Regions from separate parts of the Streptomyces sp. NPDC001373 genome, predicted to be linked through region 1. Evidence: riboswitches for the same ligand, from Rfam matches in the RefSeq annotation. Region 1 holds a riboswitch; the other holds the start of a gene.

Region 1 (7,662 bases):
GTGGCCTACTCGAAGATCTGCACCCACGTCGGCTGCCCGATCAGCCTGTACGAGCAGCAGACGCACCACGTGCTCTGCCCGTGCCACCAGTCCACCTTCGACCTCTCCGACGGCGCCCGTGTCATCTTCGGTCCGGCCGGTCACGCGCTTCCGCAGCTGCGGATCGGCGTGAATGACGAAGGCTTCCTCGAAGCGCTCGGCGACTTCGAAGAGCCCGTCGGTCCTGCATTCTGGGAGCGCGGATGAGCACTGCCACCACCACCGAGCGCAAAGCGCCGGCCGGCGAGCGCGTAGCCGACTGGGCGGACGGCCGCCTGGGCATCTACAGCCTCGCCAAGGCGAACATGCGCAAGATCTTCCCGGACCACTGGTCCTTCATGCTGGGCGAGATCTGCCTCTACAGCTTCATCATCATCATCCTCACGGGTGTGTACCTGACGCTGTTCTTCCACCCGAGCATGAACGAGGTCGTGTACCACGGCTCGTACGTGCCGATGCAGGGCGTCCAGATGTCCGAGGCCTTCGCCTCGACGCTGGACATCAGCTTCGACGTCCGCGGCGGTCTGCTCATCCGGCAGATCCACCACTGGTCGGCGCTGATCTTCGTCGCCGGCATGGTCGTGCACATGATGCGCGTCTTCTTCACCGGCGCGTTCCGCAAGCCGCGCGAGATCAACTGGATCTTCGGCTTCCTGCTGCTGGTCCTCGGCATGTTCACCGGCTTCACCGGTTACTCCCTGCCGGACGACCTGCTCTCGGGCACCGGTGTCCGCTTCATGGAGGGCGCGATCCTGTCCGTGCCGATCGTCGGCACGTACCTGTCGTTCTTCCTCTTCGGCGGCGAGTTCCCCGGCGGCGACTTCGTCGCGCGGTTCTACTCGATCCACATCCTGCTGCTGCCCGGCATCATGATGGGCCTGCTGGTCGCCCACCTGATCCTGGTCTTCTACCACAAGCACACCCAGTTCGCGGGTCCCGGCAAGACGAACAACAACGTCGTCGGCATGCCGCTGCTGCCGGTCTACATGGCCAAGGCCGGAGGCTTCTTCTTCCTGGTCTTCGGTGTCATCGCGGCCATCGCGGCCCTCGCCTCGATCAACCCGATCTGGGCGCTCGGCCCGTACCGCCCGGACCACGTGTCCACCGGTGCGCAGCCCGACTGGTACATGGGTATGCCGGAAGGCCTGATCCGTGCCATGCCCGGCTGGGAGATCAACCTGTGGGGCCACACGCTCGTCCTGGGCGTGTTCATCCCGCTGCTGCTCTTCCCGCTGGTCCTCGGCGCGATCGCCGTCTGGCCGTTCATCGAGTCCTGGGTCACCGGCGACAAGCGCGAGCACCACATCCTGGACCGCCCGCGCAACGTCCCGACCCGTACGGCCTTCGGTGTCGCCTGGATCGCGGAGTACATCGTGCTCCTCATCGGCGGCGGCAACGACATGTTCGCCCAGTACTTCCACCTGTCGATCAACTCGATCACCTGGTTCGTCCGGATCGGCTTCTTCGTCGTCCCGGTCCTGGCCTTCATCGCCACCAAGCGGATCTGCCTCGGCCTCCAGCGCCGGGACCACGACAAGGTGCTGCACGGTCGCGAGACCGGCATCATCAAGCGCCTGCCGCACGGTGAGTTCATCGAGGTCCACGAGCCGCTCTCGCAGGGCAAGCTGCACACGCTCACCTCGCACGAGCAGTACAAGCCGATCGAGCTCGGCCCGACGGTCGACGAGAACGGTGTCGAGCGCAAGGTGACGCGCGCCGAGAAGCTGCGTGCGAAGCTCAGCAAGGGCCTCTACGCGGAGGGCAACCAGATCTCGAAGCCCACCGTCGAGGAGTACAAGGAGATCCAGTCCGGCCACGGCCACCACTGATCTCCGGCAAGACCGCTTGAGGGACCGGCCCCCGGGCCGATCCTGGTGTCGCCACGGCAGGAGCCCCCGTCCAGTGTCTGGACGGGGGCTCTTTGCCGTCTCCGGGGCTGGATAGGCTGGGAACCTTCCCATTCGACGTGCGATCACCGACGAGCAGCAGGAGCTGACCATGAACGTTGCGACCCCGGCAGGCGGCGACAGCGTGGCGGCCCGCAGCTGGCCGGGCATCCTGGAGACGCTGCTCTGCGGCCGCGACCTCGCCACCGACGACACCGCCTGGGCGATGGAGCGGATCATGCGCGGCGAGGCCACCGACGCGCAGATCGCGGGCTTCGCGGTGGCCCTGCGGGCCAAGGGCGAGACCGTGCAGGAGTACACGGGGCTGGTCCGCACGATGTACGCCCACGCCAACCTGATCGAGGTGCCCGGACGGACCGTCGACATCGTCGGCACCGGCGGCGACGGCGCCAAGACCGTCAACATCTCGACCATGTCCGCCATCGTGGCGGCCGGCGCGGGCGCGAAGGTCGTCAAGCACGGCAACCGGGCCGCTTCCTCCGCCAGTGGCTCCTCCGACGTCCTGGAGAAGCTCGGCGTCAACCTGCGCCTGACCCCGGAGCGGGTGGCACAGGTCGCCGAGGAGGCCGGCATCACCTTCTGCTCCGCGGTGGTCTTCCACCCCGCCCTGCGGTATGCGGCCTCGGCACGACGGGACCTCGGGGTGCGCACGGCGTTCAACGGCCTCGGCCCGCTCACCAACCCCGCCCGGGTCACGGCGCAGGCCGTGGGCGTCGCCGACCCCCGGCTGGCCCCGATCATGGCGGGTGTGCTCGCCGAGCGGAACACCTCGGCCCTCGTCTTCCGCGGCGACGACGGCCTGGACGAGCTGACCACCACCGGGACCTCCCGGGTGTGGTGGGTCCGCGAGGGCCGGATCACCGAGCACTCCTTCGACCCGCGCGACGTGGGCATCGCGACCATCGACATCTCGGCCCTGCGCGGCGGCGACCCGTCGTACAACGCCGACGTGGCCCGCCGCCTGCTGGCGGGGGAGACCGGCCCGGTGCGCGACGCCGTCCTGCTGAACTCGGCGTCCGCCCTGGTGGCCGTGGACCCGGGGACGGGCTCGCTGGAGGAGCAGCTGTCGGCGGGCATCGCCCGTGCGGCCGAATCCATCGACTCGGGCGCCGCCCGGGCCGCCCTGGAGCGGTGGGTGGCGGCCAGCAACGCCTGACCCGGCCCGGTGCCTGCGGCCACGACCCCGGTCCACATCGTGGACCGGGGTCCTGTGTCCGGGGGACCCTGTGGCAGGATGCTGCCCAAGGTCACGAGTGACAGCGTCAAGGCCCCGGCTCGCTGTCCGGCAACCCTCCTTCCGTGGCGGGGTGCCCCGGGTGATGACCAGGTCGTAGGCAGCGAGGTCTACGGCAAGCGCGGATCCCTCGACACCAGGGGTCCTGGTCTCTCGAGGAGCGTTTTCCGTGAGCAAGCGAATGCGATAGGGCGACTCCGCCCCTTCTTCATCCCTCGGACCAGGGTCCCTTCCGCGTACCCCCGACCGGTTCGAGGTCCTTCCCGTACCCCCTACGGCCGCTGCCGCCACCGCGCGCCGCCGTACCCGCGTACGGGCACACCGAAGCCATTCAGCCCTGCCTGCCGGGAGATACCGCCATGTCCGCGTACCCGAACACCGCCACCGCCCCCGCTCCCGCCGCCGAGAGCCCTGCCCGTGCCGAGCCGCTGCCCGTGCTCGGCCGGGACGTCACCGTCCCGCTCGTCACCGGCGGCGAGGTCACCTACGCGGCCCTGGACTACGCGGCCAGCGCCCCCGCGCTCCAGCGGGTCTGGGACGACGTCGCCGCGTACGCCCCCTACTACGGCAGCGTCCACCGCGGCGCGGGCTACCTCTCGCAGCTCTCCACCGATCTCTTCGAGCAGAGCCGGGCCACCGTCGCCGCGTTCCTCGACTGCCGCCCCGCCGACCAGGTGGTCTTCACCCGGTCCACCACCGACTCCCTGAACCTGCTGGCCGCCGCGCTCCCCGCCGACTGTCAGGTCTTCGTCTTCGAGACCGAGCACCACGCCTCGCTGCTTCCCTGGCGCGACGCGCAGGTCACCTGCCTCGACGCCCCGCGCACCCCCGGCGAGGCCGTCGCCGCCCTGGAGCGGGCGCTCGCCGACCGCGAGCCCTACGGCCCGGCGCTGGTCTGCGTGACCGGGGCGTCCAACGTCACCGGCGAGCTGTGGCCGGTCCGGGAGCTCGCCGCCGCCGCCCACGCCCACGGCGCGCGGATCGTGCTGGACGCCGCCCAGCTGGCGCCCCACCACCCCGTCTCGGTGCGGGAGCTGGACGTGGACTGGGTCGCCTTCTCCGGGCACAAGCTGTACGCGCCCTTCGGCGCGGGCGTGCTCGCCGGCCGCGCGGACTGGCTGCGGGAGGCCGAGCCGTACCTGGCCGGGGGCGGCGCCTCGCGTACGGTGGCCCGCCGCGAGGACGGCGGCGTCGACGTCGAGTGGCACACCACCGCCGCCCGGCACGAGGCCGGATCCCCGAACGTGATCGGCGTCTACTCCATCGCCTCCGCCTGCCGCGCGCTGGAGGAGGCCGGCTTCGAGGACCTCGTCGCCCGCGAGCGGCACCTCGTCGCGAAGGTCCGCGAGGGGCTGGCCGAGGTCCCGGCGGTGCGGGTGCTGTCCCTGTTCGGGGACGACGCCCCGCGCGTCGGCGTCATCTCGTTCGTGGTCGACGGCTGGAACAGCTCGCACTTCGCGGCGGCGCTGTCCGCGGAGTACGGGATCGGGGTCCGGGACGGGCTGTTCTGCGCCCACCCGCTGGTGCGGACGCTGCTGGGCGGCGAGCCGCAGGAGCCGGGCGAGTGCGGGGCGCCGGGGGAGCGGAGCGAGGTGGGGGTCCCCGCGGCCGGAGGCCGGGGGAGGTCGCTGAACGCGATCCGGGTCAGCTTCGGGGCGGGCACCCCGGACGAGCACGTGGAGCGGTTCGTCCGCGCGGTGAAGGAGCTCGTCGCGGACGGCGCGAAGTGGCGGTACCGCACCGCGGACGGCCGCTGCGTCCCGGCGGTGTAGCGGGGCGCCGGCCGCCGGCGGGGCTGACACCAGCCCCGCCGGTGCTACGCGTCCAGGCCGATGGCGAAGGCGGCTTCCAGGTCGTGCTGGGAGTAGGTGCGGAACGCGACGTGGGTGTCGGTGGCCTCGACGCCGGGGATCTTGGAGATCCGGCCGGGGATGATGTCCGCCAGGTTCTCGTGGCGGGCCACGCGGACCAGCGCGATCAGGTCGTACGTACCGGTGACGGAGTAGACCTCGCTGACGCTGTCCAGCTGGGCGATGGACTCGGCGATCTCGGGGATCCGGTCCACGCTGGTCTTGATGAGCACGATCGCGGTGATCACGGTTGGCTGTCTCCCTCGCCGGCAGTCACTGGTCGCCTCACTCTAGTCGTACGGCGATATCGCGCCCACGCGTAGCAGAACCCCACGGAGAAGCCCACCACGTGGGCGAGGTAGGCCACCCCCGGCCCGCTCCCCGCCCGGTGCGCGGCCAGCCACTGGAGTCCGAACCAGAACATCAGCACGATCCACGCCGGGAACCGCAGCGGCAGGAACAGCAGGAACGGGAACAGGCTCGTCACCCGGGCCCGCGGGAACAGGCACAGGAACGCGCCGAGCGCCGCCGAGATCGCACCGGACGCCCCGACCAGGGTCTGGTCCGAGGAGGCGTTGGCCGCCGCGTAGGCCGCCAGGGCCACGTAGCCGGTGCAGAGGTAGAAGACGAGGAACGCCGGCCGGCCCATCCGCTCCTCCGTCATGGCGCCGAAGACGTAGAGGAAGAGCATGTTCCCGAGCAGGTGCAGCCAGCTGCCGTGGACGAAGAGCGCCGTCAGCGGGGTCAGCAGCGGGCGCACCGCCCCCGAGAAGAGTTCGTCCGGGACCACGCCCCAGTGCCGGAAGTAGGCCGTCCCCGTCGCTATCAGCCGGTCACCGGTCCCGAAGGACGGGTTCAGGCCCGAGGCCGGGCTCGTCAGGAACGCCGCGCAGCAGCCGGCGATCAGCGCGTACGTGACCACGGGGCCCCGGGCGGCCTCGCGCACGGCCCGCCACTTTACGATCATGGGAAAGAGCATGACGCAGGTGGACCCCCCTGAGGGTGGTGCCAGGCCGTAGGGTTACGTGCTGCGGTCCTCCGGCCGCCGCGGAAGGCTTTAATTGAACGAGCTACGAAGGAGAGAGCGGCCTGATGACGACGGTTCCCCTGCCGACCGACACCACCCGATGGCGCTGCACCCTGTGCGGCAACCTCACGCGGTTCGATGTCACCCGATCGTCGAAGGTCGTGGAGTACGTCCACCTCGACCTCGCCGGGGAGCCCAAGGTCGAGGAGCGCGAGGTGGTCAGTGAGACCATCGAGTCGGTCCGCTGCCGCTGGTGCAACGCGGTGGACCAGATCGAGCTCGTCGACAGGCCGGGCACCGACTCCTGACGGAGCCGGGCCCGCAGGAGATCACGGTAGGGGTGACGGATTGTGGAGCCAGCAAGCGGCGCCGGGCCGGCCGACGCGGCCCGCGACGCCGCGGAGGTCCTCGACCGCCCACTGCCGGAAGGCGTGCGGCGCCGGGTCGTCTCGCTCGTCTCGGACGCCTTCGGCGGCCTGACGGTCGCCGACCTCCCGGCGCAGCTGCGCCAGTACGCCCGGTTCACCCCGACCCGGCGCGCCAAGTTCGCGGGCAACGCGATGGCCGCCGCCGTGGAGAGCGACGGGGCCTTCCGCAGCCGGGTCGCGGAGAAGGTGCGCGAGGCGCAGCCGGAAATGGCCGGGGCGCTGGAGTCCGGTGCCCCGCCGGCCGCCGCGGACCCGCTGGACGTGGCGGCCGCCGCGTACGTGCTGCGGCCGGCCGGCTGGGTCAAGCTGGTGGCCGCCGCGGGCGAGGAGGCGCAGCGCGCCGACGCCGAGCGGGCCGATGACGAGAACCGGCGCGAGCTGGAGCGGCTGCGCGAGGAGCTGGCCCAGCTGCGCGAGGCCCAGCGCAGCGGCGGCGAGCAGGTGCGGGCCGAGCTGGAAGCCGCCCGCAAGGAAGCGGAATCGCTTCAGCGCAAGCTGCGCAGCGCCCTGAGCGACGTCAAGCGGGGCGAGGCGGCCCTGCGCAAGCTCGGCGGCGAGATCGACGGGATCCGCGGTGAGGCGGCCGCTCAGGTGGCCGCGGCCGAGAGCGAGTCCCGGCGGCTGAAGTCCCGCCTGGCGGAGACGGAGTCGGCGCTGGAGACCGCGCGCCGGGCCACCCGTGAGGGGCGCAGCGTCGAGGACATGCGGCTGAGGCTGCTGCTGGACACCGTGCTGGACGCGGCGGCGGGGCTGCGCCGCGAGCTGGCGCTGCCGCCGGTCTCGACGCGGCCCGCGGACACCGTGGACGCCGTCGAGCCGGGCCGGATGACCCCGAAGGACATCGCGGCACGGGCCCTGTCGGAGACCGATCCGGCGCTGCTGGACCAGCTGTTGGCGCTGCCGCAGGCGCATCTGGTGGTCGACGGGTACAACGTGACGAAGACCGGCTACCCGACGATGCCGCTGGAGAAGCAGCGGCTGCGGCTGCTGGGCGGGCTGTCGATGCTGGCCGCGCAGACCGGCGCCGAGATGACGTGCGTCTTCGACGGCGCGGAGCTGGCGGCGCCGGTGCTGCTCGCACCGCCGCGCGGGGTGCGGGTGCTGTTCTCCAAGGCCGGGGTGACGGCGGACGAGCTGATCCGCCAGCTGGTGCGGGCCGAGCCGCCCGGCCGTCCGG
Region 2 (7,662 bases), on a different contig from region 1:
CCCCGGCTTCGGCTTCGGCCCCAGCCCTCGTACCGGCCCTGCCGCCCCGGGCACCGGCTTCGGTCCCGGTACCGGCTCCGCCCCCGGTCCCGCACCCGGCACCAGCCGGAGGCGTGGCCCCCGCCCCGCGGCCGTCCGCGGCGCTCCCCGCACCCCCGCCACCACCCCCGGTACCGGCCCTGCCCGCCGCCGACGCGTACGGCATCCTCGCCTCGCTCGGCCGCTCCGCCCCCGCCCTCGCGCTCTCCAAGGCCGACTGCGCGGCCCTCGCCCCGCTCCTCGTGCCCTGGCTGGCCCGGGGCGTCAGCCCCGACCGCATCCGGCTCGCCCTCACCGCCGGTCTGCCCTCCCCGGTCCACCACCCGGCGGCCCTGGTCCGCAAGCGCCTGGAGTCCAAACTCCCCGCCGCACCGCCCGCCCCGGCCCCGGCAGCGGCACCCCCGGTCCGCGTCGAGTGCACCGAATGCCGCGCGCCCGGCCCGCCCGCCGCCTTCGCCGAAGGCCGCTGCCGCGCCTGCCGCCCCGGAGGCACCCGGCCGCCGGTCTTCACCCCGACCCTCACCCCGGCCGAGGTCCGCGCCCACGCGGCCCGCATCCGCGAAGGGAACCGCCGATGACCAGTCCCCCGCTCCACCGGCGCCGAACCCGGGCACCATGGTGTCGAGGAGGCGACCCCATGACCCCCAGCACCGCCGCACACGCCCAGATGTCCCTGGAGGACTTCGAGACGCTGGCCCGCCGCGCGCCCGAGACGGTCACGCTCGAATTCATCAACGGAAAGCTCGGAGTCAAGCCGTTGCCCGATCAGCGCCACGGCGCCATCGTGATGTGGCTGCTGCGCCAGTGCATGCGGCAGCGCCCGGAGCTCGCCCTCTACCCCGAGCAGGGGCTGAAGGTGGAGAGCTACCGCACCGGGCGGGCCCGCGCGGACGGCGCGCTCGCGCCGTACGACCACTACGCCGCGCAGGAAGGCGAGTGGGCGGATCCGGCCGGGACGCTGATGGTCGTGGAGGTCACGTCCTTCGACCCTGATACCGACCGGCGCGACCGGCGCGAGAAGCGCACCGCGTACGCCCAGGCGGGCATCCCGGTGTTCCTCCTCGTCGACCGGGACGAGGACGTGCTCACCGTCCACAGCGACCCCGAGGACGGGATGTACCGGCGGTCCGTCTCGTACGCCTACGGGAAGACGGTCACGCTGCCCGCCCCCGTGGGGATCACGCTGGACACCGAGAAGCTCAAGGACTACGCCCGCTGAGTCCGCCCCGGAAACGCCCGAGGGCGGCACCCCCTCCGCCGGGAAGGGGTGCCGCCCTCGTTCGAGAACAGCCGATCAGCCGGGGGCCGATCAGAAGTCCATGTCACCGCCCGGCATGCCGCCCGGAGCGGCGGCGGCCTTCTCCGGCTTGTCGGCGATGACGGCCTCGGTGGTCAGGAAGAGCGCGGCGATGGACGCGGCGTTCTGCAGCGCGGAGCGCGTCACCTTCGCCGGGTCGATGATGCCCTCGGCGATCATGTCGACGTACTCGCCCGTGGCGGCGTTCAGACCGTGGCCGACGGCCAGGTTGCGCACCTTCTCCACGACGACGCCGCCCTCGAGACCACCGTTGACGGCGATCTGCTTCAGCGGGGCCTCCAGCGCGAGCTTCACGGCGTTGGCGCCGGTCGCCTCGTCACCCGAGAGCTCCAGCTTCTCGAAGACCGAGGAGGCCTGGAGCAGGGCCACGCCACCGCCGGCGACGATGCCCTCCTCGACGGCCGCCTTCGCGTTGCGGACGGCGTCCTCGATGCGGTGCTTGCGCTCCTTGAGCTCGACCTCGGTCGCGGCACCGGCCTTGATGACGGCCACGCCGCCGGCCAGCTTCGCGAGGCGCTCCTGGAGCTTCTCGCGGTCGTAGTCCGAGTCGGAGTTCTCGATCTCGGCGCGGATCTGGTTGACGCGGCCCTGGACCTGGTCGCTGTCACCGGCACCGTCGACGATGGTGGTCTCGTCCTTGGTGATGACGACCTTGCGGGCGCGGCCGAGCAGGTCGAGACCGGCGTTCTCCAGCTTGAGGCCGACCTCCTCGGAGATGACCGTGCCGCCCGTGAGGATGGCGATGTCACCGAGCATGGCCTTGCGGCGGTCGCCGAAGCCCGGGGCCTTGACGGCGACGGACTTGAAGGTGCCGCGGATCTTGTTGACGACCAGGGTCGACAGGGCCTCGCCCTCGACGTCCTCGGCGATGATCAGCAGCGGCTTGCCGGACTGCATGACCTTCTCCAGGAGCGGCAGCAGGTCCTTGACCGAGCCGATCTTGGAGTTGACGATCAGGATGTACGGGTCGTCGAGCGACGCCTCCATACGCTCCATGTCGGTGGCGAAGTACGCCGAGATGTAGCCCTTGTCGAAGCGCATGCCCTCGGTGAGCTCCAGCTCCAGACCGAAGGTCTGGGACTCCTCGACGGTGATGACGCCTTCCTTGCCGACCTTGTCCATGGCCTCGGCGATGAGCTCGCCGATCTGGGTGTCGGCGGCGGAGATGGAGGCCGTGGAAGCGATCTGCTCCTTGGTCTCGACATCCTTGGCCTGGGCGAGCAGGGCGGCGGAGACGGCCTCGACGGCCTTCTCGATACCACGCTTGAGGGCCATCGGGTTGGCGCCGGCGGCCACGTTGCGCAGACCCTCGCGGACGAGCGCCTGAGCGAGGACGGTGGCGGTGGTCGTACCGTCGCCGGCGACGTCGTCCGTCTTCTTGGCGACTTCCTTGACCAGCTCGGCGCCGATCTTCTCGTAGGGGTCCTCGAGCTCGATCTCCTTGGCGATGGAGACGCCGTCGTTGGTGATCGTGGGCGCACCCCACTTCTTCTCAAGGACGACGTTGCGACCCTTGGGGCCAAGGGTGACCTTGACGGCGTCGGCGAGCTGGTTCATGCCACGCTCGAGACCGCGCCGGGCCTCCTCGTTGAACGAAATGATCTTGGCCATCTGAAGTGGTCCTCCAGGACTGGGGTTCCCCCCGCGCCGCCAGGCACCAGGGGAGGGTGGATTGCTCCGGACCGCGCCCGCGCCCGCGACGGACGGCCTGCCGACCCGGCGGTTCCTTCCCGCCGGACCCTGCGGGCCTCACCGGCCCGGTCCTCGTCTTGTAGCACTCTCACCCGGAGAGTGCTAACGCCAATGATTAGCACTCGGCCCCCACGAGTGCAAGCGGCTTCGAGCCATGCCGGGCCGGGACCTACGAACCCGGACATACGTGAGGGGCCCGCATCCCGTCCGGGATGTGGGCCCCTCACGTGTTGGTGCGTGCGTCGGTGGCCGATCGCGCTTCGACTCAGCCGGCCGCGAGCTTGACCATGTCCGCCTGCGGACCCTTCTGGCCCTGCGAGATCTCGAACTCGACACGCTGACCCTCTTCAAGGGTGCGGTACCCGTCCATCTGGATGGCGCTGTAGTGGACGAACACATCCGCACCACCGTCGACCGCGATGAAGCCGTAGCCCTTCTCCGCGTTGAACCACTTGACGGTGCCCTGAGCCATGCCTAACTCCCCTATTACTGGCCCTTGCGCAGGTCCGCACTTCGCGGACCCGGGTCAGAACTTGCGCCGGAACGCCTCGACCGGGGCTGAATGTATCTGCACCGCTGCTGTCTGCAACAGGTCATTCCGACGAGAAATCTGGACACGCGCAAAAGGGGAAATGGGCTGAAAATTTGGCCTATTCCTGGGCAAGTCGGGCCAGACAACCCTCACCAACGCCCCAAAAGGCACACGCATGTTGACTCAATGTCAACCCTCCCGCAGCCCGTTCATATGCGGCGGGCAAGAACAGCGGAGGGGACTTCCCCAACTCTACCGCGCCCAACCAAGCAGAATTGCCCCCTCCACTTTTAGCGGAGGGGGCAATTCAGATTCCCGGGATCAGCAGCCGCCCGCCACGGCGGGGATGATCGAGACGCCGGCGCCGTCCGGCGTCGCCGCCTGCAGGCCGCCCTCGAAGCGCACGTCGTCGTCGTTGACGTAGACGTTCACGAAGCGGCGCAGCCTGCCCTGGTCGTCCAGGACGCGCGCGGCGATCCCCGGGTGGTTCGCCTCCAGGGAGTCGATGACCTCGGCGAGGGTTGCCCCCTCGGCCGGGACCTCGGCGGCGCCGCCGGTGTAGGTGCGCAGGATGGTGGGGATGCGGACGTTGACGCTCATGGCGCTACCGCCTTTCCGTGGAGTGCTGGGGAAGGGTCAGGCCAGGCCGGCGGCGCGGAACGCGTCCAGGCTCGGGCGGATGGTGGCGGTCTGGCCGGTGCCGGACACCGCTTCCAGGGTCTTGAGGCCGTCACCGGTGTTGAGGACCACGGTGGTCAGCGAGGGGTCGAGCTGCCCGTTCTCGATGAGCTTCTTCGTCACGCCGACGGTCACGCCGCCCGCGGTCTCGGCGAAGATGCCCTCGGTCCGCGCCAGGATCCTGATGGCCTCGACGACCTGCTCGTCGGTGACGTCCTCGACGAAACCGCCGGTGCGGCGCGCGATGTCGAGCACGTACGGGCCGTCCGCCGGGTTGCCGATGGCCAGGGACTTGGCGATCGTGTTCGGCTTCTGCGGGCGGACCACGTCGTGGCCGGCCTTGAAGGCGGTCGACACCGGGGAGCAGCCCTCGGCCTGGGCGCCGAAGATCTTGTAGGGCCTGTCCTCGACCAGACCGAGCCTGATCAGCTCCTGCAGACCCTTGTCGATCTTGGTGAGCTGCGAGCCGGAGGCGATCGGGATGACGATCTGGTCGGGCAGCTGCCAGCCGAGCTGCTCGCAGATCTCGTAGGCGAGGGTCTTGGAGCCCTCGCCGTAGTAAGGGCGCAGGTTGACGTTGACGAAGCCCCAGCCCTCGCCCAGCGGGTCGCCGATGAGCTCGGAGCAGAAGCGGTTGACGTCGTCGTAGTTGCCCTCGATGCCGACCAGGTCGCCACCGTAGACACCGGCCATGACGACCTTGCCCTGCTCCAGGTCGTGCGGGATGAACACGCAGGAGCGGAAGCCGGCGCGGGCGGCCGCGGCGCCGACGGCTCCGGCCAGGTTGCCGGTGGAGGAGCAGGAGAGGGTGGTGTAGCCGAAGGCGCGGGCTGCCTCGACGGCGATCGCGACGACGCGGTCCTTGAAGGAGTGCGTCGGGTTGCCGGAGTCGTCCTTGACGTACAGCTTGCCGGTGACGCCCAGCTCCTTGGCCAGGTTCGCGGCGTCCACCAGCTGGGTGAAGCCGGGGTTCAGGCTGGGCTTGGAGGCCACGTCCGCGGGGACGGGCAGCAGCGGCGCGTAGCGCCAGATGTTGTTCGGGCCGGCCTCGATCGCCGCGCGCAGGGCCTCCGGGTCGCCGGCCGGCAGCTCGTAGGCGACCTCCAGCGGACCGAAACACTCGACGCAGGCGAAGATGGGGCCGAGCTCGAAGCGGGTACCGCACTCACGACAGGAAAGGCCGGTGGCGGGGCCGAGATCGACGGATCCGGGAGTGGCGGAAGTGGCGACAGTCTGTGCAGCCATGATGGCGAGGCCCTTTCTCCTCATCTTCCCCATGGCGCACTTCGCCATGAGACGGAATTGGCACCTTCCCTAGCCGGGGCCCCGCGCGAGCGAGAACCGACTGGAGGGTTGCCGGGGCTTCAACGGGCCGTGTCCCTCTGCCCCTCTGGATGAGCGGTATGGCACCGGCACACGCGCTCGATGGCGCGCCGGTGCGTTTGTTCGCGAAGACCCCCGGCATGCGGTGGACCTTCGCGTTGTTCAAGACTGTAACTGAAGGGGCGGCCGCTTGAGACGGCTGTCCGAACCGCGAGATGGATCACAATTCGGCCCAAATCCGCCGGGTGTGACGCCGCCTCCGAGTGACCAGGGAGTACCGAGGGTGCTGGATGAGGTGGAGCGCTGGCTGGCCGACCGCTCCTGGTCCGCCGCCGACCGACCGCTCGACCAGCTGCTGGAGCGGAAACGGGCGGCCGGGACCACCGTGAGCGTGGTCCTGCCGGCCCTCGACGAGGAGGCCACGGTCGGGGAGATCGTGGAGGTGATCCGGCGCGACCTCGTCGAGGGCCTGCCGGTCCCCCTGGTGGACGAGCTGGTCGTCGTCGACTCCGGGTCGAGCGACCGTACGGCCGAGGTCGCCGCGAAGGCCGGCGCCCGCGTGGTCCACCGGGACGAGATCCTCCCCCGCGTCCCCGCCGTGCGCGGCAAGGGCGAGGTGCTCTGGCGCTCCCTGCTCGCCACCACCGGCGAGGTCGTCTGCTTCGTTGACGCCGACCTGCGCGACTTCTCGTCCGCCTTCGTCTCCGGCATCGTCGGCCCGCTGCTCACCGACCCGCAGGTGCAGTTCGTCAAGGCGATGTACGACCGCCCGCTGGGGGACGCCCCCGGCCAGGGCGGACGCGTCACGGAACTGGTGGCCCGCCCCCTCCTCAACCTCCACTGGCCGCAGCTGGCCGGCTTCGTCCAGCCCCTGGGCGGCGAGTACGCCGTACGCCGCTCCCTGCTGGAACGCCTGCCGTTCCCCGTCGGCTACGGGGTCGAGCTCGGCCTGCTGGTCGACGCCCTGCACACCGTCGGACTGGACGCGCTGGCCCAGGTCGACGTCGGCGTCCGCCTCCACCGGCACCAGAACGGACAGGCTTTGGGCCGGATGGCCGCCGCCATCTACCGCACCGCACAGCTGCGGCTCTCGCGCGCCCACCTCGTACGGCCGGAGCTCACCCAGTTCGAGAGGGGGCCGGACGGGTTCGTTCCGCGCACCTACCCCGTGGACACCGAGGAGCGGCCGCCGATGCTGGAGATCGAGGAGTACGCGGTCCGGCGCGTGGCGTGAGGCGGAAAGCGGGGCCCCCGTGACCGGTACGTGACGAACCGGTCATTTCCCGGACGTTTGAGCGAGGAGACCCCGGGCTAGGTTCGCGGCATGGCTTCTCAGGTACTCGTCGCCGCCAACCGCGGCCCGCTCTCGTACGCCCTCGCCGCCGACGGCACGCTCACCGCCCGGCGCGGCGGGGGCGGTCTGGTCTCCGGCCTGTCCGCGGCCCTCGCGGCGCAGCCCGGGGCCCTGTGGATCTGCGCGCCCCTCTCCGACGCCGACCGCGAGGCCGTCCGGCGCGGGGTCTCCGAGCCCGGCGTGCGGATGCTGGACATCGATCCCGAGGTCTACCACGACGCGTACAACGGCATCGCGAACTCGGTGCTCTGGTTCACCCACCACCACCTCTACGACATCCCGCGCGAGCCCGTCTTCGACGCGGAGTTCCGGCGGCGCTGGGACGCGTACACCACCTACAACCAGGCCTTCGCCGAAGCGCTCGCGCAGGAGGCGGCGGAAGGCGCCCGCGTCCTGGTCCAGGACTACCACCTGGCCCTGGTCCCGGGGGCCCTGCGGGAGCTGCGCCCGGACCTGCGGATCGCGCACTTCACGCACACGCCGTGGGCCTCGACCGACTTCCTGCACATGCTCCCGGACGACATCCGCAGCCGGCTGGTGTGGGGGATGCTCGGCGCCGACCAGCTGGGCTTCCACACCGCGGCCTGGGCCGCCGCCTTCATCAGCGGCGCCACCTTCGACGACGTCCACGGCGTCGCGGACGGGTTCGTCCCCCGGGAGGACCACCCGGGCGGGGTGCACCACCGCAGGCTGGCGGAGGACGGCCGGTACGGGGAGACCCGCTTC

Evidence for each region. A riboswitch is a leader RNA that binds a small molecule or an ion and turns the genes downstream of it on or off. The one in region 1 is predicted to bind S-adenosylmethionine.
Region 2: another riboswitch for S-adenosylmethionine. It lies ahead of thrC (threonine synthase); the one in region 1 lies ahead of ACFY15_RS12615 (aminotransferase class V-fold PLP-dependent enzyme).

The regions. Positions count from the first base shown of each region.
Region 1 covers NZ_JBIAWQ010000004.1:356,405-364,066, reverse strand. Annotated here, with positions in the region: gene ACFY15_RS12630 (Rieske 2Fe-2S domain-containing protein) at 1-246, shown strand, start outside; gene ACFY15_RS12625 (cytochrome bc complex cytochrome b subunit) at 243-1,868, shown strand; gene trpD (anthranilate phosphoribosyltransferase) at 2,038-3,102, shown strand; SAM riboswitch class IV at 3,192-3,308, shown strand; gene ACFY15_RS12615 (aminotransferase class V-fold PLP-dependent enzyme) at 3,540-4,952, shown strand; gene ACFY15_RS12610 (Lrp/AsnC family transcriptional regulator) at 4,997-5,278, opposite strand; gene ACFY15_RS12605 (rhomboid family intramembrane serine protease) at 5,275-6,009, opposite strand; gene ACFY15_RS12600 (hypothetical protein) at 6,123-6,365, shown strand; gene ACFY15_RS12595 (NYN domain-containing protein) at 6,405-7,662, shown strand, end outside.
Region 2 covers NZ_JBIAWQ010000011.1:161,172-168,833, forward strand. Annotated here, with positions in the region: gene ACFY15_RS24525 (hypothetical protein) at 1-617, shown strand, start outside; gene ACFY15_RS24530 (Uma2 family endonuclease) at 677-1,258, shown strand; gene groL (chaperonin GroEL) at 1,349-2,968, opposite strand; gene ACFY15_RS24540 (cold-shock protein) at 3,315-3,521, opposite strand; gene ACFY15_RS24545 (MoaD/ThiS family protein) at 3,903-4,181, opposite strand; gene thrC (threonine synthase) at 4,218-5,528, opposite strand; SAM riboswitch class I at 5,522-5,660, opposite strand; gene ACFY15_RS24555 (glucosyl-3-phosphoglycerate synthase) at 5,866-6,816, shown strand; gene ACFY15_RS24560 (trehalose-6-phosphate synthase) at 6,907-7,662, shown strand, end outside.